Regions from separate parts of the Comamonas sp. Tr-654 genome, predicted to be linked through region 3. Evidence: predicted binding sites of a transcription regulator. Region 3 holds the regulator's gene; each other region holds the start of a gene.
What was found. Region 3 encodes LexA, which represses DNA repair genes until DNA is damaged. Its sites were predicted from a motif close to ACTGTATNNNNATACAGT; they were not measured.
Positions count from the first base shown of each region.

Region 1: the regulator LexA is predicted to act here: its motif matches at 2,189-2,206, upstream of F3J24_RS00775 (VRR-NUC domain-containing protein).
Region 2: the regulator LexA is predicted to act here: its motif matches at 1,669-1,686, upstream of recA (recombinase RecA).

Region 1 is NZ_VWWQ01000001.1:182,635-192,661, reverse strand. It holds gene F3J24_RS00780 (ATP-dependent DNA helicase) at 1-444, opposite strand, end outside; gene F3J24_RS00775 (VRR-NUC domain-containing protein) at 441-2,114, opposite strand; gene F3J24_RS00770 (carboxymuconolactone decarboxylase family protein) at 2,328-2,657, shown strand; gene F3J24_RS00765 (potassium transporter Kup) at 2,709-4,622, opposite strand; gene F3J24_RS00760 (type 1 glutamine amidotransferase) at 4,842-5,624, shown strand; gene F3J24_RS25090 (DUF1963 domain-containing protein) at 5,657-6,016, shown strand; gene F3J24_RS00750 (ribosomal protein L7/L12) at 6,054-6,758, shown strand; gene F3J24_RS00745 (efflux transporter outer membrane subunit) at 6,814-8,262, opposite strand; gene F3J24_RS00740 (HlyD family secretion protein) at 8,259-9,482, opposite strand; gene F3J24_RS00735 (MFS transporter) at 9,499-10,027, opposite strand, start outside.
Region 2 is NZ_VWWQ01000004.1:281,112-291,138, forward strand. It holds gene F3J24_RS14555 (sensor histidine kinase) at 1-229, opposite strand, end outside; gene F3J24_RS14560 (response regulator transcription factor) at 327-1,004, opposite strand; gene F3J24_RS14565 (MarR family winged helix-turn-helix transcriptional regulator) at 1,114-1,605, opposite strand; gene recA (recombinase RecA) at 1,744-2,853, shown strand; gene recX (recombination regulator RecX) at 3,044-3,514, shown strand; gene F3J24_RS14580 (hypothetical protein) at 3,574-4,308, shown strand; gene yddG (aromatic amino acid DMT transporter YddG) at 4,334-5,254, opposite strand; gene cycA (D-serine/D-alanine/glycine transporter) at 5,392-6,804, opposite strand; gene argC (N-acetyl-gamma-glutamyl-phosphate reductase) at 7,142-8,074, opposite strand; gene sucC (ADP-forming succinate--CoA ligase subunit beta) at 8,547-9,707, shown strand; gene sucD (succinate--CoA ligase subunit alpha) at 9,728-10,027, shown strand, end outside.
Region 3 is NZ_VWWQ01000001.1:755,823-765,849, reverse strand. It holds gene F3J24_RS03400 (DNA breaking-rejoining protein) at 1-268, opposite strand, end outside; gene F3J24_RS03395 (hypothetical protein) at 364-672, opposite strand; gene F3J24_RS03390 (hypothetical protein) at 1,582-1,965, shown strand; gene F3J24_RS03385 (universal stress protein) at 2,254-2,715, opposite strand; gene F3J24_RS03380 (hypothetical protein) at 2,862-3,107, opposite strand; gene F3J24_RS25095 (hypothetical protein) at 3,536-3,928, opposite strand; gene lexA (transcriptional repressor LexA) at 4,096-4,767, opposite strand; gene F3J24_RS03365 (asparaginase) at 4,850-5,833, shown strand; gene adk (adenylate kinase) at 6,100-6,756, opposite strand; gene kdsB (3-deoxy-manno-octulosonate cytidylyltransferase) at 7,147-7,923, opposite strand; gene F3J24_RS03350 (Trm112 family protein) at 7,927-8,118, opposite strand; gene lpxK (tetraacyldisaccharide 4'-kinase) at 8,216-9,259, opposite strand; gene F3J24_RS03340 (LysR family transcriptional regulator) at 9,552-10,027, opposite strand, start outside.

The DNA of each region.
Region 1 (10,027 bases), 570 kb from region 3:
CAGTTCGGTGGCTGAGCATTCCTCCACCAGCACGGTCTCCTCCGCGCTGCCGATCTGGAAATAAACCAGCGCCAGCTTGATCTGCTCAAGGCCGCGCTCCTGACACAGCAAATGGCCGTAGACCCTGGCCTGGGCCCAATGCAAGGCCCGATGATGGGGACGCACGCCTTCAAGCCGCCCCCGGTAGGTCTTGATCTCTTCAAGTTGCTGCCGCACGCCGTCAAAGCCATCGGCTCGGCCGCGAACCTGCAGCTCCTGGAACCGACCGCTGAGAGCCAGCTCCACTTCGTAGCCACCCGCTTTCTCACGCCGTTTCTGCACCACGGCATGGCCTTCCATGCCCTCCAGCGCGCTGGGCGCGGGCGTGAAGCGCAGATCCAGATCGCCGCTGCGCGCCGTGAACTCGCACAGTGCGCGTACTGCCACGCTAAGCGCAGGCTTCATGGCGTGCTACCTTCGTCACGCCACTGCACATGGCAGACGCGCACGGGAATGCCTTGCTCGGTGCAATAGGCCAACCAGCGAATCTGGTTGTCCTGCAGCTTGTCGCCCGGCGCTTTGACTTCCACCAACTCATAGCGTGAACCGGCATCGGACCGCAGGGGCCAGAAGCGCACCAAATCGGGAAAGCCGGTGCGGTTGGCCTTCACGTCCAAAAGCAGCCGCGCGAACAGAATCCGCAGGTGGGCGGCAGGCATGCAATCGAGCGCCAGTTCCAGCAGCTCTTGCGTCAATGTGCCCCAGAACACGAACGGTGACTGAACCCCTTGCTTGTCGGCAAAGCGCTGGCGAATCGTGGCTTGGTAGCGACCATCCTCCAGCTCGGCCAGACAGACATCGAACAACGACCGGCGACGCAGCACAAAATCCGGTGCACCCAGGTCGGCCGGCCCACTCTGAAAGGGATGAAAAAAAGCCCCCGGCAACGGCGCAAAAATGGCAGGCCAGCACAACAGACCGAATAGCGAGTTGACCAACGCGTTCTCCACATAGAACACGGGTGCATCGGCGCTATGCCAATGGGCTTGCAGCGCGTACTCCACCGCCATGGGCTGGGCGGGTCGATCCAGCTGCACATCGCTGCGCAGGGCCGCCACGGCCGGGGCCAGAGCCGGCTGGCGCCCCGTGGCCCCAAGTCCCATGCTGCGGCTCAGACGCGGCAGCATGCGCGCCACGCGCTGACGCTCCTCATCACTTTCAGGCGCGGCCTGTGCCTGGCTGGCAAGAGCCAGCGCCTGATCAAAGCATTGCATGCGCTCAAGCACGCGAATATGACGATGGCGTGCACCCGCATAGCGGCTGGCCGTGTAGGCCTGAGCCGCCAGCGGCCAGTCCTGCAGTCTCTCGCACACTTGGCCAAGCTTGAGCAGAACCTTGGCTCGGCGCATGTCCAGCCATGGGTTTTCGCTATGATTTTCAATAAGCGCAGGCAGCAATTGTGCCGGCTCCACGCCTTCGTCGAGAGCCTGACGTCGGGCCGATATCTCCAGATAGAAGTCCAGATCTTCGCGGCGCTGAAATGCACGCGAGTCAGCATCCAGCGCCACCGGCTCATAGCGGAAGATACCGAGGTCGGCCAGCACGAACTCCGACCAGTCCTGATAGAGATTGCCAAAGAACATCAGTCGCAGACGCTCGCCCAGCTCGCCCACCATGACGCGCCAGACAGGTTCCACGGCCTCTGGGTGCCAGACGGCATAAGGCCGCGGCTCGGGCTGCCTCTCGGCCAGCCGCTGCAGCATCTCGGCCTTGCGCATTGAGGAGCACAGCTCAAAGCCAGCCAATATCTGCAGCAGCTCGGGTTTGGTGTGCAGGCCGAACAGCTCGGCCGCATCCATGGGCTCGGTGGTACTAAGCCAGCCACATTCCAGCAAGGGCGCGGCAGCATCGACCGTCACCGGGATCTCCTCGTAGGCAAGCTTGCTGGCGCGAAACCAGGGCCCGCGCCGCATCAGCATGCGTACCAGCAGCGCCCTGGAGTTCTGCGGCAGCCGCGCAAAGCCAGCAATGAAATCAGCCTCCTGGGCACTGAACAGATCGCCATAGCGCTGCGCCAACCAGTCCAGCGCCTGCTGGAAGTTGTGCAGATAGTAGAAGCGGTGCGGCGCAAGAATGGCGGCTTGGGATGCGGTCACGTTGACGCTCACAAAATGCTCGGCGAAAAGACAGTTGGATGCCGACCACGAGACCTGTATTTTCATACAGCTCGAAAAGCCCTTCAAACTCCTCCGAACCAGAGGTTACAGATCGACGGACGAAACGCGTGTGGCTTGAAGGCCCTGTGGCAGTGGCACACAATCAACGCTTCATTCAACAAGGAGCAGGCAATGCTGGACTGGAACGAATACCGCAAGGAACTGGCAGGCAGGCTGGGAGAGTTTGCCGAGTTGAGCCCGGGCACCATGGAAGGCTACAAGGCCCTGTCCGGCGCGGGCAAGAAGACCGGCCATCTCGATGCCAAGACACGCGAGCTGATTGCCATCGCCGTGGGTGTGACCACGCGCTGTGACGGCTGCATCGCCGTGCACACCAAGGCAGCCAAGGCGGCAGGTGCCAGCCGGGAAGAAATTGCCGAAGCACTGGGTGTGGCCGTGGCCTTGAATGCAGGTGCTGCCATGGTCTATTCGGCCCGCGCTCTCGATGCGCTGGGCGAGTAAGAATCTCAAAGGACAGCAGCCAGCGATTCACTGGCTCGCCATCTCGGCCCTTCAAAGCACGACCTGCGTGCCCAGTTCCACCACCTGGTTCGCAGGCAGCTTGTAATAAGTGGCCGCGCTGGCCGACTGGCGCGACATCCAGCCAAACAGCGCACAGCGCCAGGCAGAAAGACCTCCGGGCCCGTCCACCACCTGTACCCTGGCTACGAAAAAGCTGGTCGTCATGGGGTCGAGGTTAGGCATCTCACCGTCGGCATCCGGTGTCATCCGCTTGAGCGCCGCTGGAATATCAGGCTGCTCGCGAAAACCGAAATGCATGTCCAGCGCCCAGACCCCGTTGCACATGGGCTTGAGCCTCAGGCGCTCGCCCTCATGCACATAGGGTGTGTTCTCGTTGATCACGTGGAGAAACACCGTCTGCTCATGCATGACCTTGAAATGCTTGAGATTGTGGAAGAGCGCATTCGGCACCAGCTTGGGGTCGGAAGTCAGATAGACAGCCGTGCCGGACACCACAGGCACACCGCTCATGGGCGAGCTCATCAGATCGCTCATGGGGATATCGAGGCGGCGCCTGTGCTCGGCCACCAACTGGGTACCGTCACGCCAGGTCATCAGCGCGATGAAGATGATGGCGCCCAGCGTCAGCGGCAGCCAGCCGCCCTGCTCCAGCTTGGTCAGATTGGAGGCAAAAAAGCCTATCTCCAGCACAGCAAAACACGCCAGCGCCGCGAGCGTGACGGACCTTGTGCGACTGCGCCCCAGATAGACCACGAAGCCCACCAGCATGGTGGTGATCAGCATGGTGCCCGACACGGCAATGCCATAGGCCGCCGCCAATGCCCCCGAGGACTTGAAGGCCAGCACCAGCGCGATCACAGCCAGCAGCATCAGCCAGTTCACGCTGGGGATATAGATCTGGCCTTGCTCCTGATCGGAGGTATGCAGCACGCGCACACGCGGCAGATAACCGAGGCGGCTGGCCTGCAGCGTCATGGAATAAGCCCCCGAGATGGTCGCCTGCGAGGCAATCACCGTAGCAGCCGTAGCCAGCACCACAAAAATCAGCAGCCAGGACGGTGAGGCCAACAGAAAAAAGGGATTGCTGGCCGCTGACGCATCACGCAACAGCAAGGCGCCCTGACCGAAGTAATTGAGCATCAGAGCCGGAAACACCAGCCCATACCAGCCCAGACGCACGGCCCGGCTGCCGAAGTGGCCCATATCGGCATAAAGTGCCTCCGCACCTGTCATGGCCAGAAACACGGCAGATAACAGGAAGAAGGCCTTGTCCGTATGCTGCACGGCAAAGCGAAGCGCATGCAGCGGGTTGACGGCCTGCAGCACCATGGGTGTCTGCACAATGCTGGCCACACCTGCCCAGGCAATGCAGAGGAACCAGACAATGGTGACCGGGCCGAACAGGCGCCCCACCACGCTGGTGCCTTTCATCTGAATGGAGAACAGCCCGATCAGAATGCCTATGGTGGTGGGGACGATGAAGTGCTCGAACTCCGGCGTGGCAATGCTCATGCCCTCCACGGCAGAGAGCACGGAAATCGCCGGCGTGATGATGGCGTCCCCATAGAACAGTGCAGCCGCAAACACTCCGGCAGCGACCACAAAGCGCGAGCGGCGCGACTGATCGCCCATCACGCGATGGGCCAGCGCCGTCAGCGCCAGCACGCCGCCCTCTCCGTCGTTATCGTGGCTGAGCACCACCCACACATACTTGACGGCGACGATGACGATCACGGCCCAGAGCAGGGCCGAGAGTGCGGCCAGCACATTCTCGGGACCCACCGTCAGCGCGTGGGTGCCGGTAAAAGCCTCCTTGAACGCATAGAGCGGGCTGGTGCCGATATCGCCGAACACCACGCCTAGCGCCGCCAGTGTCAATGCCGACTGGCTGCTGCCCTGCCCTGTTTTCCCATCCCTCTGAAGCCCGTGTTTGCTCTGTGACATAACCATGCTTTTGTAGTGATAGAGACCGCCTCGCGTCAGGAGCCGGCAGCCCAGTATGGCACGCTGACGGAAATTGGAAAGCCTGGATGACGCCGGGCCGGGCTTTCCTTCTTTATGAAATCTTGATAGCGGCAGCCGCAATCCATGCAAGGGCTTGAGGCTTTAGTTCCTAGATTCAAGGCTTCACAACAACCGGCTTGTCCTTCAAGCCCGCCTCTCATGAAGCCTGTCGCCATCCTCCAGCACGAAGCATCGCAAGGCCCCGGCATTTTGCTCGACCACCTGCGCCAGCAAGACATTGCCCATGTGGTGCTAGACCCTTGTGCCGAAGGCGCAGCCTCGGCCAATGCGCGAGACTATCGCGGCATCATCGTGCTGGGCAGCAATCATTGTGCCAACGAGCAGTTGCAATGGATCGATGAGGAACGCTGCCTGCTGCAGAGTGCACTGCAGCACGACATCCCCGTGCTGGGTCACTGCTTTGGCGCGCAGATGCTGGCCCGCGCCATGGGCGCAGGCGTCTGGCGCAACCCCTGCGCGAATATCGGCTGGAGCGAAGTCCGCATCACTCCCAGCGCCCAGCAACTGATGAACCTGCCCGCGCAAGCCACCATCTTCAACTGGCATTACGACACTTTCGACATTCCGACAGCCGCCAGGCGCACCATGTACGGCCAGCATTGCCTGAACAAAGGCTTTGTCCACGGCCGGCAATGGGCATTTCAAGGCCATCTCGAAGTAACCGCAGACAGCGTGCGTCAATGGTGCGGCGAGGGCCACGATGAGCTGCTGCAGGCCCAGGGCCCGGCCGTTCAGAGCGAGGCCCAGATCCTGGCCAGGCTGCCGCAACACATTGGCCAGTTGCATGCCATGGCACTGCGTACCTACAAGGCATGGACCGATCAGCTGGACAGGCCGGTTTCGGTTTCGTGCAACAGCCCTTCGGAGACTGTGAACCGATTTCGCCTCAAGTCCAATGAGTACCTTCGCATGCAGCTATGAATTTGCAAGCATAAGCCTTCAGCAAGGCAACGATCAGACGTTTTGTTGCATCTAGTGGACGGTCTCAGGCAAGGCACGGCCGCCGTCTGGGCCAGAATGGCCTGGCTCCCCACCAGTGGGTCACGAACAGCCGTGCGCTGCAGTTTGAGAACGGCATCGACCTGCCTCGCGACTATCTGCTGGGCCGCCCCTCCTGGGACAGCCTGGGCTACGATCCCACGCCCGAGGCCGAGGAACACCCTGGCAGCTCTCACTGGCGTTCGCTGCTGACGCTGCAGTTGCATGAGGAATTCCACTGGTGCTGGCAGGACGGCGCACGCCTCATGGCCTTTATCGAGGATGGCAGGCTGCGTGCCAGGGACTTCGGCCATTTGCAGGTGGACTGCGGCTGATGCCGGGTTCAACCGCCACAAGTACAAGGAACCGCTCATGACCACACAGATTCCAGCAGAGATCCTCAAACACTGGCAAAGCGGTCACAAGATCGAAGCCATCAAACAGCTGCGCGAGCAAAGCGGGCTGGGTCTGAAGGAGGCCAAAGACCTGCTGGAAGCCAGCGACGAGCCGGACTTTGCCGAACATGGCGCAGCAGAGCGAACGCAGGCCATGCAGCAGTTGCGCGAGCAGCTGGACAAACTGGGCATGAAGGATGCCACTTTGCTGCTGGATCAGCTGAATCGGGCCGACACCGTGCCCGGCAGCTCCTTCTCTTCCATCAAGACCACCACCACGACCGTCAATGGCAAGACCACCACCAGCGTCACCGTAAGTGGCGATCATGCAGAGGCCATAGAGGCGTTGATGTCCGGCGCGAACACAGTGCCCGCAGAGACCAGGGCCGAGGTCGAAGACGCCATGGCACGCGGCAACAAGATCGAGGCCATCAAGCTGCTGCGCGATGCCACAGGCTTGGGTCTGGCCCAGGCCAAGGAGCATATCGATGCGGCCATGGATGGCATTGCGCTGGACTGGCAGATCCTGCAACGGCAATCGGTGCGGGCCAGCGCCCCCAACCACTTTCAGCCCGGAGCGCCATCGCCGGGAGAAGTCCCCAGAGGGCAAGGCCGGTACCTGTGGCTGCTGGTGCTGGCACTGGCTGCCGTCGGCCTTTGGTATTACTTCAAGATGCCTTGAAGCCTTTATCAGACAATGGGAAAAAGCTCACTTTTGAGGAGCATTCAGCTTGAACTCAAGGTTGCGGGACAGCTGCATCGGCCAGCTGCCAGCCGCCACCCAGTGCCTGGTACAGCGCCACAGCGTTTTCCAGCTGGCTCTGACGCAGGCGCAGCACTTCCTGCTGCACGGCAAACAGATTGCGCTGGGCATCCAGCTCCTCCAGATAGCTGGCGTAGCCGGCCTCATACCGATCCTTGGCAAAACCCAGGGTACGACCCAACACCTTTTCGCGCTCCTTGGCATGCTCCCACTGGGCTTGCAGTTGCTGGGAACTGACCAGGGATGTTTCCACATCGCCAAAGGCCTTGATGACCACACCGCGATAGGCATAGGCGGCCTGATCGCGCTGGGCAGATGCCGCATCGAACTGGCCCTGCAGGCGACCGCCGTTGAACAGCGGGGCCAGAATGCTGCCGCCCAGCGACCAGACCCGGGCCGGGTTGTAATCCAGCGCGTTGATGAACAAGCTGCCGACGTTCGCGCTCAGGCTCACCTGAGGCAAAAAGGCCGCGCGCTGTGCCGCAAGATTGCTGTCGCTGGCCTCCAGCAGCAGCTGGGCCCGAGCAATGTCGGGGCGGCGCTCCAGCAAGCCCGATGGCAAGCCAGGTGCAGGCATGGCGGGCAAGCTCATCGACTCGAGTCCGGCATGGACGCTCAAGCTGGAGAGGGCCAGGGCCTGTGCCTGGTCATCACCGCTGCCGCCCACCAGCTGCATCAGTGCTATGCGCTGGCGCTGCAGCGCCAGAGACAGCTGCTGCACCGATTGCCGCACGCTTTCCAGTTCGGCCAGCGCCTGGCTCTGCTGCAGCTGCGAGATATAGCCCACGCGCACCTGATCGGTGAGCAGACGCACCGCGTCCTCGCGCGACTTCACCGTATCCTCGGCCACGGCCAGTTGGGCCTGCAGCGAACGCAGTGCGATATAGGCCTGTGCCACGGTCGCGGCCACCGTCAGACGTACCGCGTCGCGATCCGCCTGGCTTGCCTGCAGGCGTTTATCGGCAGCCCGGCCCAGACTGCCCAGGCGGTCCCAGAGATCCAGCTCCCAGCTCGCTTGCAGCACGGGCTGGGCCGAGCGCACATGCACCATCTGGCCGGTTCGCGCGCTCAGGCTGCGGTTGGCCGAGCCTGGTGCACTGAGCGACAGCTGCGTTGCAGCCGCCGAGCCCGTCACATCGAGATTCGCACGAGCCTCCTCCACCCGGGCCAGGGCAGTGAGTACATCGTTGTTGCGCGCAAGCGCCAGTTCCACCCAGCGACTCAACTGCGCATCACCAAAGGCCTGCCACCAACCGGTCTGGACTGCGCCGGCAGCACCTGCGGCCTGATCCGTGCCCCAGCTGGCCGGCACCGCTGGCTGAGCGCTGTCCGGGGCCCGGGTCAGACTGGGCACGCTGCAGCCAGCCACGAGGAATGCCAGCGCCAGGGGCAAGGCACGCACGGTATGAAGGGCTTTCTTCATGGCTTGGCCTGTTCGGATTCGGACACTGCGGGCGCTTGAGGCTTTCGAGCCAAATCAGCCTCAATCGCTTGAGAGGTATGCGCTGAATGCTCTACTTTTTGTGCAGTATCGAGGCGCACGATGACCGACATCCCAGGGCGCAGGCGCGCGGCATCGGCCTGACCCTCGTCGATGGCAATCTTGATGGGCAGACGCTGGACGACCTTGGTGAAATTGCCCGTGGCGTTGTCGGCCTTGAGCACACTGAACTCCGAACCCGTGGCTGGCGCAATCTCCTGCACATGGCCCTTGAGGCGCACGCCGCCCAGCGCGTCCACGCTGAAGCTCACAAGCTGGCCGATCTGCACCCGGGCAGTCTGGGTTTCCTTGTAGTTGGCCACCACCCAGTAAGTGGGCGGCACCACATACATGAGCTGCGTACCGGCCGCCACGTACTGGCCCTTGCGCACCGATACCTCGCTGACCTGTCCATCGCTGGGCGCATGGACCACGGTGTTGTCCAGATTGATCTGGGCCTGACGCAGCAGCGCTTCAGCCATCTGCACCTGGGCCTTGAGAGAGTCACGGCCAACGGTCGTGGCCTTGATCTTTTCCTGATTGATCGCAATGTCGGCCTGGGCCTTGGCCACGTTGGTCGCGGCCAGACGCGAGGTGGCACGCACCTTGTCGCGCTCGTTCAGAGACACGGAGCCTCGCTCGGCCAGCTCCTGCACACGCTTGAGCTCGGCCTGGGAACGCTGGGCCTCTGCCTCCACGGCAGCCAGACCGGCGCGGCTGGCACTCAGCGTGGCACGGTTCTGGGCCTGTGTCTGTTCCGAATTGCTCAGCTGCGCCTGGGCATTGGCCAGCTGCGCCTGGGCCTGGGCGACGGCCGCTTCATAGCTGCGGCTATCGATGCGTACAAGCGCCTGGCCGGCCTTGACCTGCTCGTAATCCTTGACCAGCACCTCGGTCACGTAGCCATTGACCTGCGGAGCCAGCACGGTGACAGCACCACGCACATAGGCATTGTCCGTGGTCACCACCGAGCTGTTGAAAGGCCACAGATTCCAGGCCCGCAGCACGAGAAGCATGCCTGCCAGGGCCACGACCAGCATGATGAGCACGCTGCGCAAAGAAGGCTTGATCTTCTTTGGCGTGGGAGGCAAGGCTGCAGCGGGTGAAGGGGCAGCTGTCGCCGCAGAGGCGGCGGGGGAATGGGGTTGTTGACTGTCGCTCATGCTCAATCTCTTGCTGTTATCGGTTTGAGTTCCTTGCCTGGGGACCGGAGCCATCCCGGCCGCCATCGTCGGCCGCGGGACTGCTGCGGGCCTTCTTGTCGATTTCCTGCTCCAGCTCGGCCTCGAGTTCGAGCGCCTGGGCGTTGTCCTGAAGGGGGTCGCGGCTGGCCAGCACGGCCTGCTCGCGAGTCTCGGCCGCCTGCGCAGCAGCAGCCAGGCGCCCGGCCTCCGCGCCTTCAATCACCACGGTCCGCGCCGGACTGGCGGGCCCTGCCTGAGCACCCTCTTCCACATCGCCATAGGCATCGGTGGCAGTGGGCTGCACCACCACCGTGACACGCTGCGATGCATGGGGCTCATGGGCGTTCGCTGCCTCAGGCTCTGCAACCGGAGCCACCGAAGGTGCGCGCTGGGGCGTACCGTCGGTCCCGGCGGCTGCCGCCACCTGGTTGCCGCTTTGCCGTGTCATGGCGCGCACCCTGGCCGCAGCCTGGCGCACTCGCGCCGAGGCTCCCAGACTCCAGAGCAGATACAGCAAGGCGATG
Region 2 (10,027 bases), on a different contig from region 3:
TGGCGGACTGCGGCAGATTGAACTGCACCTTGCCGCGCTGCACGATGACCAACTGGGCCAGGGCCTGGGCGTTGTACTCCAGCGCCCGATCGAAGGGCTTGTTGGCCAGGCCCTGGGCCACCAGCCAGGTCAGCGCCAGGCTCACGGGCCAGAGCAGCAGCAGCGGCGTGAGCATCCAGTCGAGGATCTCGCCAAAGAGGGATCGCTGCTCACGCTGAAAAATTTTCATGCTTGTAAAACTGGCGTGTTCCAACTCAGGGATGGCCAGCAAGGGCCGCCCCGCAGCAAAGGCCATCGTCCCCCTCGGGGGGAAGTGGCGCAGCCGCTCAGGGGGGGGCTATCTTTTCCAGGCAGTAGCCGAGGCCACGCACGGTGGCGATGCGGATCGGCCCTTTCTCGATCTTCTTGCGTAGCCGGTGGATATAGACCTCGATGGCATTGTTGCTCACCTCCTCGCCCCATTCGCACAGGCGCTCCACCAACTGGTCCTTGCTGACCAGACGGCCTGCGCGCTGCAGCAGCACCTCGAGCAGGCCCAGCTCGCGCGCCGACAGCTCCACCATCTTGCCGTCGATAGTGGCGACCCGGCCAGTCTGGTCATAGACCAGCGGGCCGTGCTTGATGGTGGAGCTGGCGCCGCCCATGCCGCGCCGCGTGAGGGCGCGCACGCGCGCTTCCAGCTCGGACAGCGCAAACGGCTTGGCCATGTAGTCGTCGGCCCCATAGTCCAGGCCTTGCACCCGCTCCTCGATGGAGTCGGCGGCCGTGAGAATCAGCACCGGCAGTGCGTCGCCGCGCCCGCGCAGGCGCTTGAGCACTTCCAGGCCGTGCACCTTGGGCAGGCCCAGATCGAGAATCAGCAAATCGAATTCGCTGCTGGTCAGCAAGGCGGTATCGGCCTCGCTGCCGTTGGCCACATGGCTGACGACGGCGCCCGAGCTGCGCAGTGTGCGCAGCAGGCCGTCTGCCAGCACCTGGTCGTCTTCGGCAATCAGTATGCGCATGGGAGTCTCCTGCTTGTTATGTGTGCCTGTTTGCACTTTTGCTGCCATTGTAGGGACGGGCCATCGCCGTCCGGCGCAATTGTCGACAGGCACTCGCAGGCGTCAGGCCTCAGTAGCCTTCGGCATAGGCTTCCAGGCCCAGCGCCACCACGGTGGCCACATCCTCGCCCACGGCCTCGCGGAACTCGGCCTCGGCTTGGCTCACTGCGTCGTGAAAAGCCCGCAGCCAGACCAGGCCCGCATCGGTGAAGCGCACGCGCTTGGCGCGTGCATCGTGCGGGTCGATCGTGCGCGTGACCAGGCCCCAGGCCTCGCACTGCGTCACCAGGTCGGCCATGGCCTGTTTGCTCATGCCGGCCCTGTCGGCCAGATCGGTGAGCCGGTCGCCGGCCAGGGACAGATGGCGCGTGATGTGGATATGGGCTGCCCCCACCTTGTCGCGCGCCGCCAGGTTGGACAGGGCCAGCGGCACTTCCACATCGCGTGCCATGAACTGCAGCACGCGTGCATCGAAGCGGCGCATGGCATGGCCGAGCAGGCGGCCCAGATGGGTCTGGCGCCAGGCATCTTCGGCGGGGGTGACAGGTGCAATTTCGGACATGGGTAAATAGTAAGGCAAACTGACTAAATATTTGAACACACAGCCGGTACAAGCTCATAAACTACTGTTCAAGCATCCAGCCTGAATGTAAAGACAGGGCTGGCCACAGACAGTCATTCACCTACTTCGGAGCCTGATATGAACGCCATCGCCAAGACCAACGACGCCAACAGCGAAAAAGCCAAAGCCCTGGCAGCCGCCCTGGCCCAGATCGAAAAGCAGTTCGGCAAGGGCACCATCATGAAGCTCGGCGAAGGTGAAGCCATTGAAGACATCCAGGTCGTCTCCACCGGCTCCCTGGGCCTGGATATCGCACTGGGCGTGGGTGGTCTGCCGCGTGGCCGCGTGATTGAAATCTACGGTCCAGAATCCTCGGGCAAGACCACGCTGACGCTGCAGGTCATTGCCGAGATGCAAAAGCAGGGCGGCACCTGCGCCTTCATCGACGCCGAGCATGCGCTAGACACCAGCTATGCCCAGAAGCTGGGCGTGAACCTCAGCGACGTGCTGATCAGCCAGCCCGACACCGGTGAGCAGGCCCTTGAAATCTGCGACAGCCTGGTGCGCTCGGGTGCCGTGGACCTGATCGTCATCGACTCGGTGGCCGCATTGACGCCCAAGGCCGAAATCGAAGGCGAGATGGGCGACGCCCTGCCCGGCCTGCAGGCCCGTCTGATGAGCCAGGCCCTGCGCAAGCTGACGGCCACCATCAAGAAGACCAACTGCATGGTCATCTTCATCAACCAGATCCGCATGAAGATCGGCGTGATGTTCGGCTCGCCCGAGACCACCACCGGCGGCAATGCGCTGAAGTTCTATGCCTCCGTGCGTCTGGATATCCGCCGCACCGGCACTATCAAGAAGGGCGATGAGGCCATCGGCAACGAAACCAAGGTCAAGGTCGTGAAGAACAAGGTCTCGCCCCCCTTCAAGACGGCCGAGTTCGACATCCTGTTTGGCGAAGGCATCAGCCGCGAAGGCGAGATTCTGGACATGGGCGTGAACGCCAAGATCCTGGAAAAAAGCGGTGCCTGGTATGCCTACAACGGCGAAAAAATCGGCCAGGGCCGCGACAACTCGCGTGAGTTCCTGCGCGAGAACCCCGCGCTGGCCATCGAAATCGAAAACAAGGTGCGCGATAGCCTGGGCATCAAGTTGCTGCCCGTGGACGGGGCTGCCGTCGCCGAAGCCAAGCCTGCCAAGGGCGGCAAGGGCAAGGTAGACAAGGACGGGGTGATCGAGGCCTGAGCCTCCTGAGCGACCAGGTCGCGTTCCCTTGCCGAATGCCTGGCATCGGCAGGGACTGAGATTCCCGCTGCAGGGCGGCGGGGTCCTGGCCCGGTGCTCGCTGCTATCGATGTGAAAGCCTGGCGGGGCCAAAAGTTAGCCATCTTTGCGCAGGCGGCCCCTGCGCATTTTTTATGGGAGAGATCCGAGCATGAGCTTTGCCAAGCTCTCACTCAAGGGCCGCGCCCTGAAGCTGCTGGCGCAGCGCGAGCATTCGCGGCTGGAGTTGCAGCGCAAGCTGGCGCCTTATGTGGAAGAGGGTGATGACCTGCAGACCACTCTCGATGAACTGGAAAAGCGCGGCTTCATCAGCGTGCAGCGGGTGGTTGATTCCGTCATTCACAGCAAGTCCAGCCGCTTCGGCACGGCGCGGCTGGTGCAGGAGTTGCGCAGCAAAGGGCTGGGCGATGAAGTGGTGCGCAACGCGAGCGAGCAACTGCGCGATACCGAGCTGGAACGCGCCCGTGAGCTGTGGCGTAAGCGCTTTGGTACGCCGCCTGCCGATATCAAGGAAAAGGCTAAACAGCTGCGCTTCATGGCCTCGCGCGGCTTTTCGGCAGATGTGGCTTCACGCGTGCTGCGCGATGCTCCATACTGCGCAGCACCCGACAGCGCGGACTGAGCTGCAGCCTGCTCCCTCCTGCTGGACCAGGAACCGCTTCTTACACCGGAGGGACCCACGTGCTGACTGCTTCGCAACCCCCTGACGCCCCATCCGCTCTGCGCGTGGGCCTGAGTGCCGGCAAATCGCTGCTGGGCGGCCTGATGCTGGGTGCCTTGCTGGCCCTGGTGCTGGGCTGCGGCGCGGCCGTGTTCTATTTTTCGCTCCTGATGGCCGATCCCGGCCAGGGCATTCATGCCTCGGCCCATACCGGCATCTACGGCGCCGTGATCAGCCTGCTGATGTCGCCGCCGCTGCTGGTGGCCGTGGTGCTGATCTTCATCATTCCCGCCTACCTCATGGTCGGTCTGCAACTGGGCCGCGCCCGTGCGGCAGGCAAGCTGGTGGCGCGCTACGGCCAGGGCCTGGCCGAGCGCCTCGCGGCCATGCTGGCACAGCGTATCGAGGCCCTGCCCAGCGCTCACAAGGCCATGCACAAGGCGGCCGACCTGCTCACCGTGGACGCGGCGATGGAGCATCTGCAGCCCTGGGTCGGCAACGGGCGTGCCGTGCAGTTCGTGGTGCGCAGCGTGCTCAATCGTCTGCCGCTGGCCGACCTGCTCGAGGAATGGGGCCACACGCGCGAACAGTGGGGCAGCGAAGGCGGCAAGGACGATCCGGCGCTGCGTGCCTTTCTGGGCGCCCGCATCCAGGAGATGCTGCAGGGCCTGACCGAGCCGCCCTGGACGCTGTTTTGGATCTTGCTGGCCGGACATGCCGCCGTGCTCGGCTTTGGCATCTGGCTGACTGCCTGAGGGCCCGGGCGGGCGCGTTGCTGGCCTAGTCCCGGCTGCTGCGTGTTGCCCACCAGCAGATCAGCGAGCCCAGCGTGACCAGGGCCACGCCCTGCCAGAAACTCCAGCCCGGCAGCACCTGCAGCAGGGCGCTGGCCATCAGCGCCGAGAGCACGGGCGTGAAGTAGGACGCCGCGGCCAGCAGGGCCAGCTTGCCATGTTGGATGCCATGTTCCCAGCAGCTATAGCCCAGCGCCGTGAGTGCGCCGACCAGAACCACCTGGCCGGCCGTGAGCCAGGTCCAGTGCATGGGCTGTGGGTCGCCCAGCATTAGCCATTTGAGCCACAGCGCCAGGGCTGTCCAGGTCACGAACAGGCCTACGGCGTTGAAGCCCGCACCATGGCGGCGCGCCAGCAGCGAATAGGCCGGCCAGAGCAGGGCGGCGGCAAAACCCATGCCATAGGCCAGCGGGTTGCTCTGTACATGGCTCCACATGACCGGCAGGCTGAAGCTTTCGCCGCCCAGCACGCGCGCCAGGCCCCACAGGCAGATCAGTACGCCGGGCCACAGCCACCAGCGTGCCGCCTGCTGGCCGCAGAGCACGGCCAGCACGATGGTGAGGCTGGGCCAGAGGTAGTTGATGAGCCCGATTTCCATGGCCTGGTTGCGGTCGTGAGCCAGGCCCACAGCCACGGACAGGCAGATCTCGTAGACCACGAACAGCAGGCCGCAGCCCCAGAGATAGGCCGGATGCATGCTGCGCCAGCGGGCCAGCTCGCGCCAGCCCTTGCGTCCGCGCGCCACGGCAATGCACAGCGCGGCCATGGTGTAGAGGCAGGCTGCGCCGCCGACGGCGCCCAGCGGCTCGGCCACGGCGCGCATCAGACCCACGGTGCAGCTCCAGCAGAGCACGGCCAGCAGGCCTATCAGGGTGGCGCGGTGCTGAAGGTTGGGATTCTGGGACATGGGACCGGCCGGTTTATCAAAACAATAGCTGCTTGCGCCCATCAGATAAGAAATTTCAGGTGAAACACCTGAAATTCCATGCTGGGAAAGCGCCAGCTGCTATCCAAAACAAGAATGCCGCGCATTGTGCGCCGAGCTTACTGAATGGCCACCACGCCGGCTGCAGCGCGCTTGCGCACGAACTGGTAGGCCACGCCCAGCAGCACAAACCACAGCGGGGTGACGATCAACGCCTGGCGCGTATCGTCCTTGAGCGTGAGCAGCACCAGAATACCCGCGAAGAAGGCCAGGCAGGCCACGCACATGGGAACGCCGCCGGGCATCCTGAAACGGGAGGCCAGGTGCAGCGCGGCACGCTGGCGGCGGTAGGCGATGTAGGACAGCAGAATCAGAGACCAGACAAACATGAACAGAATGGCCGATACCGTGGTCACCAGGGTGAAGGCTTCCATCAGGTCGGGAATCATCCACATCAGGAAAGCGCCTGCTAGCAGGCAGATGCACGAAAACATGAGGCCGCGCGAAGGCACGCTGCGCGAGGACAGGGTGCCGAAGGACTTGGGCGCATCGCCCTTGAGCGACAGGCCGTAGAGCATGCGGCTGGTGGAGAACACCCCGCTGTTGGCCGAGGAAGCGGCCGAGGTCAGCACCACGAAATTGATGATGCCGGCGGCGGCGGGCAGACCGGCCAGCACGAACAGTTCCACAAACGGGCTCTTGCCCGGCACCACGTCGCGCCAGGGCGTGACGGTCATGATGGCCACCAGCGCCAGCACGTAGAAGACGATGATGCGCACGGGAATCGAGTTGATGGCGCGCGGCAGCGTGCGCTCCGGATCCTTGGCCTCGGCGGCAGTGGTGCCCACCAGTTCGATGCCGACAAAGGCGAACACCGCAATCTGGAAGCCCGCGAAGAAGCCCATCAGGCCGTTGGGGAACATGCCGCCGTCATTCCAGAGATTGGCCAGCGCAGCCTGGCGGCCTGCAGGAGATACAAAGCCCGAGAACACCATCCACAGGCCCACGCCGATCAGCGTCACGATGGCCACGATCTTGATCATGGCGAACCAGAATTCGGTCTCGCCGAACAGCTTCACCGTCAGCAGGTTCAGGCCCAGCAGCAGCAGCACGCAGGCAATGGCAGGCAGCCACTGCGGGATGTCGGGGAACCAGAACTGTGCGTAGCCGGTGATGGCAACCACATCCGCGATACCGGTGACGATCCAGCAGAACCAGTAGGTCCAGCCCGTGAAAAAGCCTGCCCAGGGGCCCAGCAGATCGGCAGAGAAATCGATGAAGGAGCGGTACTGAAGATTGGACAGCAGCAGCTCGCCCATGGCCCGCATCACGAAGAACAGCATGATGCCGATGGCCATGTACACAAAGACGATGGACGGCCCGGCCAGGCTGATGGTTTTGCCCGAGCCCATGAACAGGCCCGTGCCTATGGCGCCGCCGATGGCGATCAGCTGTATGTGGCGGTTGGTGAGATTGCGTTGCAGGTGGTCATGGCCATCCTGGCCCGGCGCGTCTGATGCCTTGCGAGTCATCTGAGGGAAACCTTTGCAAAAGCTGCCGTTGCCACGAACGGCAACGCCGCCGCTGCGGCGCCGGACCGCAATGGCTGGCAGGAAACCTGAAATCCTAGGAGTCGGCAAGGATAAACCAAGCCGGCCTATGGCATCCGGGGTACTGGAATCCGGACTCGGGCGGCAGCCCTGCCGCCACAGGAGTTCGGCTGCCGGCCGGCGCAGGGCAGGCGCATTAGAAATGCCCGCCGAGGCGGGCATCAGCCGATGTGGAACGCATGCAGGCGTCAGGGCCCGTCGGGCAAGCGCGTGCAGCTATCGCAACCATAGCGAGTGGGAGCGCCGACCGAGCCCGCGCTTACAGGCCCAGCATGAGCTGCAGGTTCTGCACGGCGGCGCCGCTGGCACCTTTGCCCAGATTGTCCAGACGTGCGATCAGCACGGCCTGGCGATATTGCTCGTTGGCAAACACGCGTAGTTCCAGCTTGTTGGTATTGGCCAGAGTGTCGGCGGCCAGCTTGTTGTCGTCCGTGGGCGGCAGCACGCTGACCCAGTTGGCGCTGGTGTTGGTCTTGGCGTAATGGCTGGCCAGAGCGTCGTGCAGGTCGGCGGCCTTGGGCGAGCCGGGCAGCAGATCGAGGTGCAGCGGCAGCTGCACCAGCATGCCCTGGGCAAAGTTGCTCACGGCGGGGATGAACACGGGGCGGCGGGTCATGCCGGTGTAGTGCAGGATTTCGGGAATGTGCTTGTGCGACAGACCCAGTGCATAGGCCTCGTAAGGTGCGGCATCGCCGCCTTCGTAGGCTTCGATCATGGTGCGGCCGCCGCCGGTGTAGCCGGACACGGAGGGCAGGCTCACGGGGTAGTCGGCGGGAATCAGGCCGGCAGCCACCAGCGGTGCCAGCAGGGCGATGGCGCCCGTGGCATAGCAGCCGGGGTTGGAGACGCGGGTGGCGTTCTTCACGGCCTCGAGCTGGCCGGCGCGCAGTTCGGGGAAGCCGTAGACCCAGCCTGCGGCCGTGCGATGGGCGGTGGAGGCGTCGATGATCTTGATGGCGCGGCCGGTCTCGGCGGTGATGGAGTCCACCATGGCAGCGGTTTCGCGGGCGGCATCGTCGTGCAGGCAGAGGATGACCAGATCCACGCCGGCAATCAGAGAGCGTTTGGCGGCCGGGTCCTTGCGCAGTGCGGGGTCGATGCTGACCAGCTCCACACCTGCAAAATCGACCAGACGATCACGGATCTGCAGACCCGTGGTTCCTGCTTCTCCGTCAATAAAGACTTTTGCCATTGCATTTTCTCCTGCACCGGCGCGCGCATTTCTTGGTTTATATGCCGCTGCCTGCGGCACCATTGCCGCTTTCCGAGCGGTGATTGTCCTTGAATCTCGTCAGGAATGTGCATTGCCTGTCTTTTAGGCAAGTCTTGTGCGAATGGCCCAGTAGACGTAGCAGCTATTCGCAGTTGTCAGCACATTGCCAGCCGCTGCCCCAATGTCCTTGACTCGTATATAAGACATAAGAAAGTTGCGGGAAAAAAAGATATCGTGTAGGAATAATTTCCCTAAGAAATTCAAGGCATTGCAGCTGTTTCCGGAACACGACAAAGTTGCGTGAAATTGTGGATTTTGCGCATGTTCAGGTGTCGTTTTGCGCGGTGCAGCATGGTACATTCCTGCTCGCCATGTCATATGAACCCGATGGCCAGGCTCCCCCGAGTCGGTGGCAAGCGGGTATTTCCCCTCAGTTCAGAGAGACAAAGTCATGAAGATTCATGAATACCAAGGCAAGGAAATCTTGCGCCAATTTGGTGTGCCCGTTCCCCGTGGCATTCCTGCGTTTACCGTGCAAGAGGCTGTCGAAGCAGCCCAGAAGCTGGGTGGACCCGTGTGGGTGGTGAAGGCCCAGATCCACGCTGGTGGCCGCGGTAAGGGCGGCGGCGTGAAGGTTGCCAAGTCCATCGAGGACGTGCAAAAGCTGTCCGAGCAGATCCTGGGCATGCAGCTGGTGACTCACCAGACCGGCCCCGAAGGTCAGAAGGTCCGTCGCCTGTACATCGAAGACGGCGCCGACATCAAGAACGAACTGTATGTGTCGCTGGTGACTGACCGCGCCACACAGAAGGTTGCCCTGATCGCTTCCAGCGAAGGCGGCATGGACATCGAGGAAGTGGCCCACTCCACTCCCGAAAAGATCATCACCGAGATGATCGACCCCCTGACCGGCATCACCGAAGCGCAATCGCGCAAGGTGGCAGCTGCCATCGGTCTGGAAGGCAAGTCCGTGGATCAGGCCGTGGATCTGTTCGCCAAGATCTACAAGTGCTACATGGACACCGACGCGTCGCTGGTGGAAATCAACCCCCTGAACTGCGACTCCAAGGGCGACCTGATGGCCCTGGACGCCAAGTTCAACTTCGACCCCAACGCGCTGTTCCGCCACCCCGAAATCGTGGCTTTCCGCGATCTGGACGAAGAAGACGCTGCCGAAATCGAAGCCTCCAAGTTCGATCTGGCCTACATCTCCCTGGACGGCAACATCGGCTGTCTGGTGAACGGCGCCGGTCTGGCCATGGCCACCATGGACACCATCAAGCTGTTCGGCGGCGAACCTGCCAACTTCCTGGACGTGGGCGGCGGCGCTACGGCCGAAAAGGTGACAGAAGCCTTCAAGATCATGCTCAAGAACCCTGAAGTCAAGGGTATTTTGGTCAATATCTTCGGCGGCATCATGAAGTGCGACACCATTGCCAACGGCGTGGTCACCGCCTGCAAGGCCGTGAACCTGAGCGTGCCTCTGGTCGTGCGCATGAAGGGCACCAACGAAGAGCTGGGCAAGCAAATCCTCAAGGATTCCGGTCTGCCCATCATCGCTGCTGACACCATGGCTGAAGCAGCGACCAAGATCGTTGCTGCCGTTAAGTAATACGCCCCGGAGATAGAAATATGTCGATCTTTATCAACAAAGACACCAAGGTCATCACCCAGGGCATTACTGGCAAGACCGGTCAGTTCCACACTGAAAAGTGCCAGGAATACGCGAACGGCAAGAACTGCTTCGTGGCAGGCGTGAACCCCAAGAAGGCTGGCGAAAAGATTTTCGACATCCCAATCTTTGGTTCCGTCAAGGATGCTGCCAAGGAAACCGGCGCTACCGTGTCGGTGATCTACGTGCCTCCAGCAGGCGCTGCTGCTGCCATCTGGGAAGCGGTTGAAGCCGATCTGGACCTGGCCATCTGCATTACC
Region 3 (10,027 bases):
CTGCACACAGCGGCTGAGCATTGCCGTCCTTGAAGATGTTCATCTGGCTGGACGGATTGTTGGTGTTGAGCGTGACGGTCATGCGCTGGAAGGGCCGCGTTTCCAGTCCATATTGCACAACCCCATTGCCGGTGATCTGGCCGCTGTAGGAGTTGGAGTAGCCGCCCGGCGTCGTGAAGGCGGCCTGAGCCATTGAGCTGCTGCTGAGGTGTAGGGTCATGAGACTGAGCAGGGCAGCAGTTGCAAGCATCGGTTGGAAGCGGGTCATGCAACTCTCCTGAAGGTTCTGGACAGGATGGCGCCCCTGGCGCTGCGGCAGGCGTCTATGGCGACAGCCGGGCCGCCATCTCCCTCCACTGCGCCCTAGCGGCAGGAGACATTGCGCCAACTGAATTTGCCGTCATTGAAGAACTCTGTCCATACCGACATGATGGGAGCCTGGCGGTAAGAAAACGTAATCTGGTTAGGGATCTTCGGCCCCAGCGCAGCGGGCTGGCCATCCTTGTCGAAGACCTTGACAATGAAGAGCGTGACGCCGCCGTCTTCGTCGGTGTTGAGGACGACTCGGTAGTCCTTGGTGAAGATATCCCAGTCGAATTGCTTGGTCACATACGTGTGCAGCCGGACAAAGGCGCGATTCGCGTTCTTGGCGGCAGGATTAACTTTTCTCATATTCACACTCCCAGTTGCTCAACCACATGCCGCAGAACCTGCGAGCTGACATTTCTTTGCATTTGAGTGATGTTGTATCAAGCGGATGTAAGTAAGTATGTAGGCACTTACAGATCGCGCCGATGGATAGCTCTGATCCCGTTTGTGAGCTTGAAGGAAGCCTGGAGGCAGCACTTTGCTGGTGCGGCTGTCATCTTTTCTTGATGAAGTAAGCGTGCTAAGTAACGGAGGGAAAAGATAGTTTTTGTTAATTGGGTCAAACCTGTGCAAGTGTGGAAATCCGCTCTGTATTTCAGGGCAGAGAAGCGAAATACGAACGAGGCGATGTCGATGTCCGCGAACAGAATTCGCGGCCTGAATCGCTTGGTTGCCTGTCTCGATTCGAGCAAGAAAAATCATGACTAATCTGCGCTGACCCTGGGTGCTGCGACATAGGACTTCGAAGCAGGGGACGCTGGCTTAATCCGCCCGTTTTGTGCTCAGGCCGCAGCCTTGAGTCGTGGGGGCCGTGTCGCTATGGGCTTCTGAACCGGCTCGCATTGTCGGATCGCCCATCCATGAAGCCACCGCGCGCAAGCTGATTGCCCTGGAGCGCTTCAGTGGGCATGAGTTAGCAGGACCGTAACTGAGCCGGTGCAGCGAGGACAGACAAGGGCGCAGGGTGAAGCATGGTCGATGCGTCCATCGATGCATTGACATGACGGATGCGGCAGCCCGAGACCGTAGATTCCTAGGGTTTCACCGGGCTGGCTCTCTTAATTCAGCTATTGACAGCCTTAAACCCTGAGCCTACTGGTGATGTGTATTTTGTTTCAGACGAAGTTTTAGGTAAATTGTGCGTAGGAAAATTCTGAAAGTGATGTGCAAATGGCGATTTAGCCTGGTGCGCTATTGAATTCAAGAAAACTCATGCCTCACCACCTGCAATACACCTTTGCCTCCCGTCTGGATGCCTGGATCAGGCATATGAAGATGGCCAAACCGTGCCATACGCAGCAGATGGCCTATGAGCTGGTGATTGACAGCTGGGTGCATGTCAACGCGGAGCTCGGTGCTTCACAGGAGTTCCTGAGGGCTTTGCGCCGGCGCCGTCTTTGTGAGGAACATGGCTGGCGGGGCGTGAACACCAGCGTGGCACATTGGGATCTGGACGATGACCGGACGGTGCGGATCTATCTGCATGAAGACGGCTCCATCGTGGTGCAGCAAATGGATTCGCAGAATCTCCAGATCCTGTTCACCTTGCCCGGCCATCGAGAGCGCTTGGGTGAGACATCGGCACGATGTGCCTAGCACCCCAAAAAAATGCCCGCGCAAGGCGGGCAAGTTTCGGGGTCCCTTCGATTCCGTTCTGCAGCTCACACAGTCAATGCATTTGAATAGTTGGCAGAGGCTTCGGCCTCGGTTGCCGTTTATCGCTCTTGCACTGTTGCTGACGCGTTTGAACGGTCGACAGGTTGCCCCATCGGGTGCGGCCGGCAGCTTTGACTGGCTGGCCTGCATTGCTGAGCAGTCACGGTCTATCGGTGGTTGGCGTCCTTGTGTGCAACGTTAGATCCGCTGCCTGATGTTTTGTGCTCCTTAGTGCTTGCCGGTTGAGGCGGGCCGGTGCACCAGCACCGGGACGTGACTGTGCGTCAGAACGCGCTGGGTTTCGCTGCCCAGCAAGATTCCGCCTATGCCTTTGCGGCCATGGGAGGCCATGCAGATCAGGTCGCATTGCAATTCCTGAGCCTGCTGAACAATGGCTTGGTAAACAGAGGCGTGGGTGACTCGCACGAAGTTGCAGGGCACGCCTTCAGGCCTGGCGATCTGGTCAACGAATTGCAGGGCCGCATCGGCATCGCTGTTGGCACTGCGTTCGAACTCCGCGCTGTTATAGGTCAGCAGGGCATCCGCGCCATAGATGATGGCGCGGTAATCGGGCATGACATAAAGGCCGGTCACCTTGGCACCTTGCTCACGTGCAAGCAGAACGCCTGCGCGCACTGCTGCCTCGGACAGTTTGGTGCCATCGGTGGGAATGAGCAGGTGCTTGAACATGTTCAATCTCCTGATGCCGGAAGATGTGCCTGAATGCCAATTTATTCCAATACTTCAGGCTGCGCAATGCTCAGAACTTTGCCTGGAGCAGGGCGATCAACAGAGGGAGAATTTCGCCATGGTCAAGGCAGTAGTGTCGTGCAGGCTTACTCCTCCGGTGAAGCTGGAACGCGATTGAGGATCTCGCCAGTGGCTTCCATCTCGAACTGTTGGGGATTAAGCCAGTTGACCTTCTGGTGATCGGAGGTTTCGAAGTAAATGGCAGACGGGCGTATGGAGACGCCATGCGGCATGTCGACTTCGTCGAAACTCTGATAGACCAGAATCAGGCGCAGGTTGCCATTGGCGTCTTTGGCCTGTATGTGCTGCAAGAGCTTGCGGTAGGCACTCATAGGACGCCCTCGTTGACATGTGTGTATGAATGTTTCCACTGTCGAGAAGGTGCCGCAATACCCTGATCCGGGTACTGCGATGGCGGATATTCGCGCCTGACAAGGAGTTTTGTCACTTGCGGGCTGCTGCAAAAGGCGTTTTGGCAGGCAGGAGCAGCCAGAATGTCTGGCAAAAAATTTACATGGCGATCCAGATCGTTTGGCGCCGACGAAATGAAGTTTTCATCGCGGTACTGGCGGCAGTGGCATCTCGCACATCTGTCGATCAGCGGGGCAGACCCTTGAGAGGGCGCCTTGCGGCCCGCTGCGAGTCAGCCAGTCAGGCGGGCATATGGAAGCCTTGCTGCACCAGCTGCAGGTCTGTCGCGACTCGCATGCGACTCGGACTTGTGCTGCATGAGCGTAGTGAGCCCAAGCTTGTCGTGCTTTCAGGCTTGCCGGGCTGCTTGCTCATTGAGAACCATGCGCTCCAACGCTGCGCAGACATCGGCCATGCGCCCGGAGATCAGCAGGCATTCGGGTTGCTTGCGTGGTTCACGCTGAACGATTTTGAGCAGCCGTGCAGAGGGCGGCTGCACCGCCTCGGCGGTGATGGGCGAGGTGGTGGCTAAGGTCCGAGAGTGAAGCACGCGGCTGCCAAGGCGGCTGCGACCGCGATTGGCGCGCATGACCGGAATGCTGATTTGTGTCGCCTTGGGGTGATGAGCCTTGCAGGAGGCGGTCTCCGTGGCAGCTTTGCTCGTGTCGCCAGGAGGATGCAGGGACGATAGGCTTTTCAGTGTCCGGCGAGTCAAAGACTGCAGTGATGTGGCGAATCCCATTTGACAACTCCTCTTGATGACCTTGCGGCATGGATAAGGGCAGGATTGCGTACTTCAGGCAAAGCTCCGCCCAGGGCGAAGCTCAGCAGCTTCGCGCCTACCACCTGGGCTCGAGAGGAAAAGAGGCTTGATGCACCTCCGGGAGGTGCCGACAGGCCGTCTGGCCGCTACATGAACATGCTGTTGCGGATCAGGCCAACGGCCAAGCCTTCGATGGCGAATGGCTCTTCAGGCGAGACGTGAATGATCTTGTAGTCGGGGTTTTCGGGCAGCAGCTCGATGCCCTGAGGCGTGCGCTTGAAGCGCTTGACGGTGACGTCGTCACCGAGGCGGGCCACCACAATCTGACCGTTGCGCGCTTCATGCGTGGCCTGTACCGCCAGCAGGTCGCCGTCCATGATGCCGGCGTCGCGCATGGACATGCCGCGCACCTTGAGCAGGTAGTCGGGTTTGGCGGCAAACAGGCTGGGCTCGACCGAATAGCTTTGATCGATATGTTCCTGAGCCAGAATAGGCGAGCCGGCGGCGACGCGGCCGACTAGGGGCAGCACCAGCGGAGCCAGGGCTGTGAGCGGCAGCGCAAAGCTGGCGCCGCGTGCAGCATTGATGGTGCGCACGGTGTCGGCGCGCAGGCGAATGCCGCGCGATGTGCCGCTGACCAGATCGATGACGCCCTTGCGGGCCAGTGCCTGCAAATGCTCTTCTGCAGCATTGGCCGACTTGAAGCCAAAGGTGCAGGCAATCTCGGCCCGGGTCGGGGGCGCACCCGTGCGAGCGATGGTGGACTGGATGAGGTCCAGAATCTGCTGCTGGCGGGGCGTGAGCTTGGGGTGGTCCATGGGCATTCCTTGATCGATCAATGATGAATACTGTGTGTTCATCCAGTACCTGTATTTTTAATCAGTTTAAAGAGGACTGCAAGTGGAACGTGACAAAAAAATCGTCATCCTGGGCACGGGCGGCACGATTGCCGGTGTCGCCGAGCAGGCCGGCACCAGCGTGGGCTACCGCGCGGCCCAACTGGGCGTGGCTCAGCTGCTGCAGGCCGTGCCGGACCTGGAGCGCGTTGCTGCTGCGTCGTTGCAGGCGGAGCAACTGGCGCAGCTGGACAGCAAGGATATGGATCACGCCACCTGGCATGCGCTCGCGCTGCGCTGTGCCGAGCTGCTCGCGCGTGATGATGTGAGCGGTATCGTGATCACCCACGGCACCGACACCCTGGAGGAAACTGCCTGGTTTCTGCAATGCGTTCTGCGCCCGTCAAAGCCCGTGGTACTGACCTGTGCCATGCGCCCGGCCACAGCCATCTCAGCCGACGGCCCTGGCAATCTGCGTGATGCCGTGGCCTGCGCGGCCGATGCACAAGCCGCTGGCCGGGGTGTGTTGGCGGTGGTGGCGGGCAGGGTGTTCAGCGCACGCCAGGTGCGCAAGGTGCATCCTTACCGTGTGGATGCCTTTGATGGAAGCGGCGCCGGCCCGCAGGGCTGGGTGGAAGAGGGGCGGGCGCGCTGGGCAACGGGCGGGCTGCCTAGGGTAGCTGCGGCTGGCTCGCCTGCAATCGCTTTACCGCCCGCAGGTCAATGGCCCCAGGTGGAATTGCTGCACAGCCATGCGGGCTGCAACAGTACCGTGGCGCTGGCGGTGATGCAGGCCTGGCATGCGGCAGGCGTGCGCGCCGTGGTGGTGGTGGGCACGGGCAATGGCACGGTCCATCGGGCATTGGGGCCAGCCCTGGACTGGGCGCAGGCGCAGGGCATGGCGTTGTGCATCACGACCCGGTGCGAAGAGGGGCCGGTGGTGCAGGCTCAGGGAGCACAGGATGGCCACACGAGCAGCCTGCCTGCGCCCAAGGCCAGAATCAGCCTGATGCTGGAGCTGATGGGCTGGCCTCGCGCTCTGGGTTGATGCTCTTATTATGAGAGCTTTTAGCCTTTGTTGATGAAGAGTATTGGCGGTATTTCGACCTGAAAGCCAATGAATGCAAGCGCAGGAAGCTATGAATGTTGATGGCCGCAACTCCGCTTCGGTACAGTGTGCCCGCATTGGACGGATGCCAGCCGAAAGGCCGGGAGCTTGAGCTTCGAGAACAAAAAAGGCCAGTGAAGACACCGGCCTTTTTTGCCCAGAGATGCCTGACCGCGAAAGGTCGGCAAGGCTCCACGAGCGAGTGATCAGGAAGCCAGAGCAGCCAGAGCGCGCTCGGTGATTTCTTCCACGCTACCTGTGCCGCTGATGGCACGGTACTTGGGGGCCGCTGCTGCGTCGGCCTTGGCCCAGTTGCTGTAGTAGTCCACCAGAGGACGGGTCTGGTTGCTGTAAACGTCCAGGCGCTTCTTGACGGTTTCTTCCTTGTCGTCTTCGCGCTGCACCAGGTCTTCACCGGTCACGTCGTCCTTGCCTTCCACCTTGGGAGGGTTGAACTTGACGTGGTAGGTGCGGCCCGAGGCTGGGTGGCTGCGGCGGCCGCTCATGCGTTCGATGATGGCGTCGAAGGGCACATCGATTTCCAGCACATAGTCCAGCTTCACGCCGGCGGCCTTCATGGCGTCGGCCTGGGGGATAGTGCGGGGGAAGCCGTCAAACAGGAAACCCTTGGCGCAGTCGGGCTGGGCGATGCGTTCCTTGACCAGGTTGATGATCAGATCGTCGCTGACCAGCTGGCCGGCGTCCATCACGGCCTTGGCTTGCAGACCCAGAGGGGTGCCAGCCTTGACGGCGGCGCGCAGCATGTCGCCCGTGGAGATTTGAGGGATACCGTACTTTTGGCAAATAAAGGCCGCCTGAGTGCCTTTGCCGGCGCCGGGTGCACCCAACAAAATCAGTTTCATGGAAATCCTTGAGGAGAGTAGAAATTCTTGCTGGCTCAGGCAGACGGGTGGTCGTCCGTAGTCCCCGGGCCGTATTTTTTCGCGGGCAAGGATAGCACGCACAAGACCAACACAGGCTTACACAATTCAGTCAAGGCTGTCACAAGTGCGGCCAATCGAAGGCATGTATCCGCTGCAAACGCGATTGCTGTAGTTGTAATCCAGATGCCGAAGCCGTTACATATGCTATTCGGACTATGCGGAAAGTATAGCTATCGGCGCTTTCCTGGACTGGCCCAGGGCCCTTTGGGGTGGCGCGCGCCGACAGGGCTGCTGCCGGCTTGATGCGTGAGCAGCCCTGGATGAAGATGGCCCGCGCACCGGTGTCGCCAAAGTGCGCAGGTCTTTTACTCACACAGCAAAAACGGCGCGCACGCGCTCAAGGTCTTCGGGCGTGTCTACGCCGGCACCCGGTGCATCGGGTGTGATGTGCACGGCAATGCGGTGGCCGTGCCAGAGGGCGCGCAGTTGCTCCAGCTGTTCCATGGCTTCGGTCGGCGCGGGTGCCAGTTGCGGGAACTCGCGCAGAAAACCGGCCTTGTAGCTATAGATGCCAATATGGCGCAGCGGTGTGAAACCTGTGTGACCAGCCTTGGGGGCCGCCGTCTGCCACCAGGCTTCATCGCCGTGGTCGCGCGAGAAAGGGATGGGCGCGCGGCTGAAATAGCTGGCCAGACCCTTGGCGTCACAGACTACCTTCACCACATTCGGGTTGCGGTAATCCGTCAGGCTATCAATAGGATGGGCGGCCGTGCCCATGCTGGCTTCGGGGCGGGCCAGCAGCAGTTGCGCCACGGCCTCGATGAGCTTGGGGTCGATCAGCGGCTCGTCGCCCTGCACATTGACGACCACATCGTCGCCGGACAGGCCCAGTTGCGCACAGGCTTCGGCCAGACGGTCGCTGCCGCTTGGATGATCCTTGCGCGTCAGGATGGCCTGGACGCCATGCCGGGCGCAGGCCGCGACAATGCTTTCGTCGTCGGCGGCCACCACGCAGCGGGCTGCGCCGGCCAGAGCCGCGCGCTGGGCCACGCGCACGACCATCGGCAGGCCGGCAATATCGGCCAGCGGCTTGCCGGGCAGACGGGTCGAGGACAGGCGGGCCGGGATCAGTACCGTATAGCTCATGGATTATTGCTTTTCTTCTTCCAGCTCGTCGTCGGACAGGGTGCGGGCTTCGTTTTCCAGCAGCACCGGGATGCCGTCGCGCACGGGGTAGGCCAGACGCGCGCTGTGGCTGATCAGCTCCTGATGCTCGCGGTCAAAGCGCAGCGGGCCCTTGGTGACGGGGCAGACCAGCAGTTCGAGAAGTTTGGCGTCCATGGAATATTCCTGCAAAACGGGATGAGGGCGCCAGCAGGGGGCTGGCGCTGCAAAAAAGGGGTGATCAGCCGGGGCCGATCCATAGGCTCAATGATAGTCAGGCTGGCTTGCCATCGCGGCGAATATTGGCGTTGGCCTTGGACAGCTGCGCGTCCAGCAGTTCCCAGAAGGCCTGCGGCAGATGCAGCTTGAGGGGCACGGCCCAGGCTTCGGGATGCCTGCGCCAGAGCTTGACGGCGTCTTTTTCGGTGCAAATCAAGGGCTTATCGTTTCCCAGCTTGCGCGAGAAGCTCTCGAAATCATAGTGATCGGGCAGGGCCTGGGTTGCCGCCGCAGTGATGCCCTGGGCGGCCAGCATGGCAAAAAAGGACTCGGGGCGTGCCACGGCGGCCACGGCCTCCGGGCTCTGGTCAGCCAGGCTGCGCAGCGGGATGCTCTGGCCATGGCCGTTGTGGGCAGTGTCGGCCAAGCTGCGCTGCAGCGCGAACGTCGGGGCCGTGCCCGGTGGCCTGGGCGGCTGGCCCGCATGCAGTGTGGCCGTCACCGGGCGGGGCCAGGGCTCGCGCAACGGGCCTGCGGGCAGCAGAAAGCCGTTTCCGACTCCTTCATCATTGAAGACGCACAGCTCAACATCGCGTGCCAGGGCCAGATGTTGCAGGCCGTCATCGCTCACGATCACATCGACCTGCGGGTAGCGCTGGCGCAGCGCTTGCGCTGCCTCCAGGCGCCTGGAGGCGACAAAGACCGGCACGCCGGTGCTGCGCGCCAGCAGGGCGGGCTCGTCGCCGACTTCGCTGGCGGGGCTGTCCGGCAGGGCCTCGCGGCAATCCTGGCCGTTCTCGATTCTGCGGCCATAACCGCGCGAGATGATGGCCGGCTGCCAGCCCCTGGCTTTGAGGTGGGCCACTACGGCCTGAGTCACGGGGGTCTTGCCTGCGCCGCCTGCGATCACATTGCCGACGACGATGACCGGCAGTCCCGTGCTATGCTGGCGGCTGCGCATGCGCCGTGCATTCCAGGCCTGCAGCACTCCATAGAGTCGCGATAGCGGCCACAGCAGCCAGGCACCCGCTCCACGTTGGCGCCAGAGGGCGCGCAAGCCTTGTTGCGAGGAGGATGCTTGGACGGTGTTTTGAGGCATAGGGGTTCGGATCATACGGGCGTGGCCGGAGTTCCCGCAGCCAACCGGCCTGGGATGCGCAAATACCTGGGCCCTGATCCTGGCAGCCAGAGGTCAGAAGTTGCCAAAGAGGCTACCCAGCGCCACGATGGCGGCAAGGGCTGCAGGGCAAGGCGGAAGGCCCGATTCTGCCGTCCAGCCATGGCGTGCCCTGCTGCGGCGGCACAGCCTCGCTGCAAGTGCTGCGCTGCCGGCCCATTGCCCAGCCTCATCGCGATACAGGCACGGCGGCCGCCGCGCCGGCTCGCGCCGCTCAGGTCTCGAAAGGACCGCTGCCCAGCGTTTCCACCACATGGTCCACAAAGCAGGTGATGCGCGCTGCCAGCGCGGTGTTTCGATAGTAGACCGCATTGACGGGCTGACAGATGTCCAGCGTCTGCTTGCCGAACAGTTGCACCAGACTTCCTTGCTCGCGGTCTGCGCGGGTCATGAAGTCCGACAGGCAGACGATACCCAGCCCGGCCAGCGCCATGTGCCGCAGCGTCTCGCCGCTGGAGGAGGCAATGTCCGGGCAAATGTGCACGGCGTTGCCGTCGGTGTCGCGCAGCGGCCAGTCGTTGAGCGATTCTGGCTGGGTAAAACCCAGCAGGCTGTGCTGGTTGAGCTGTGCCGGACTGGCGGGCATGCCGTGGCGCTTGAGATAGGCCGGGCTGGCCAGCACGCGTATGCGGCTGATGCCCACAGGGCGGGCATGCAGTGTGGAGTCCTTGAGCACGCCGATGCGGAATG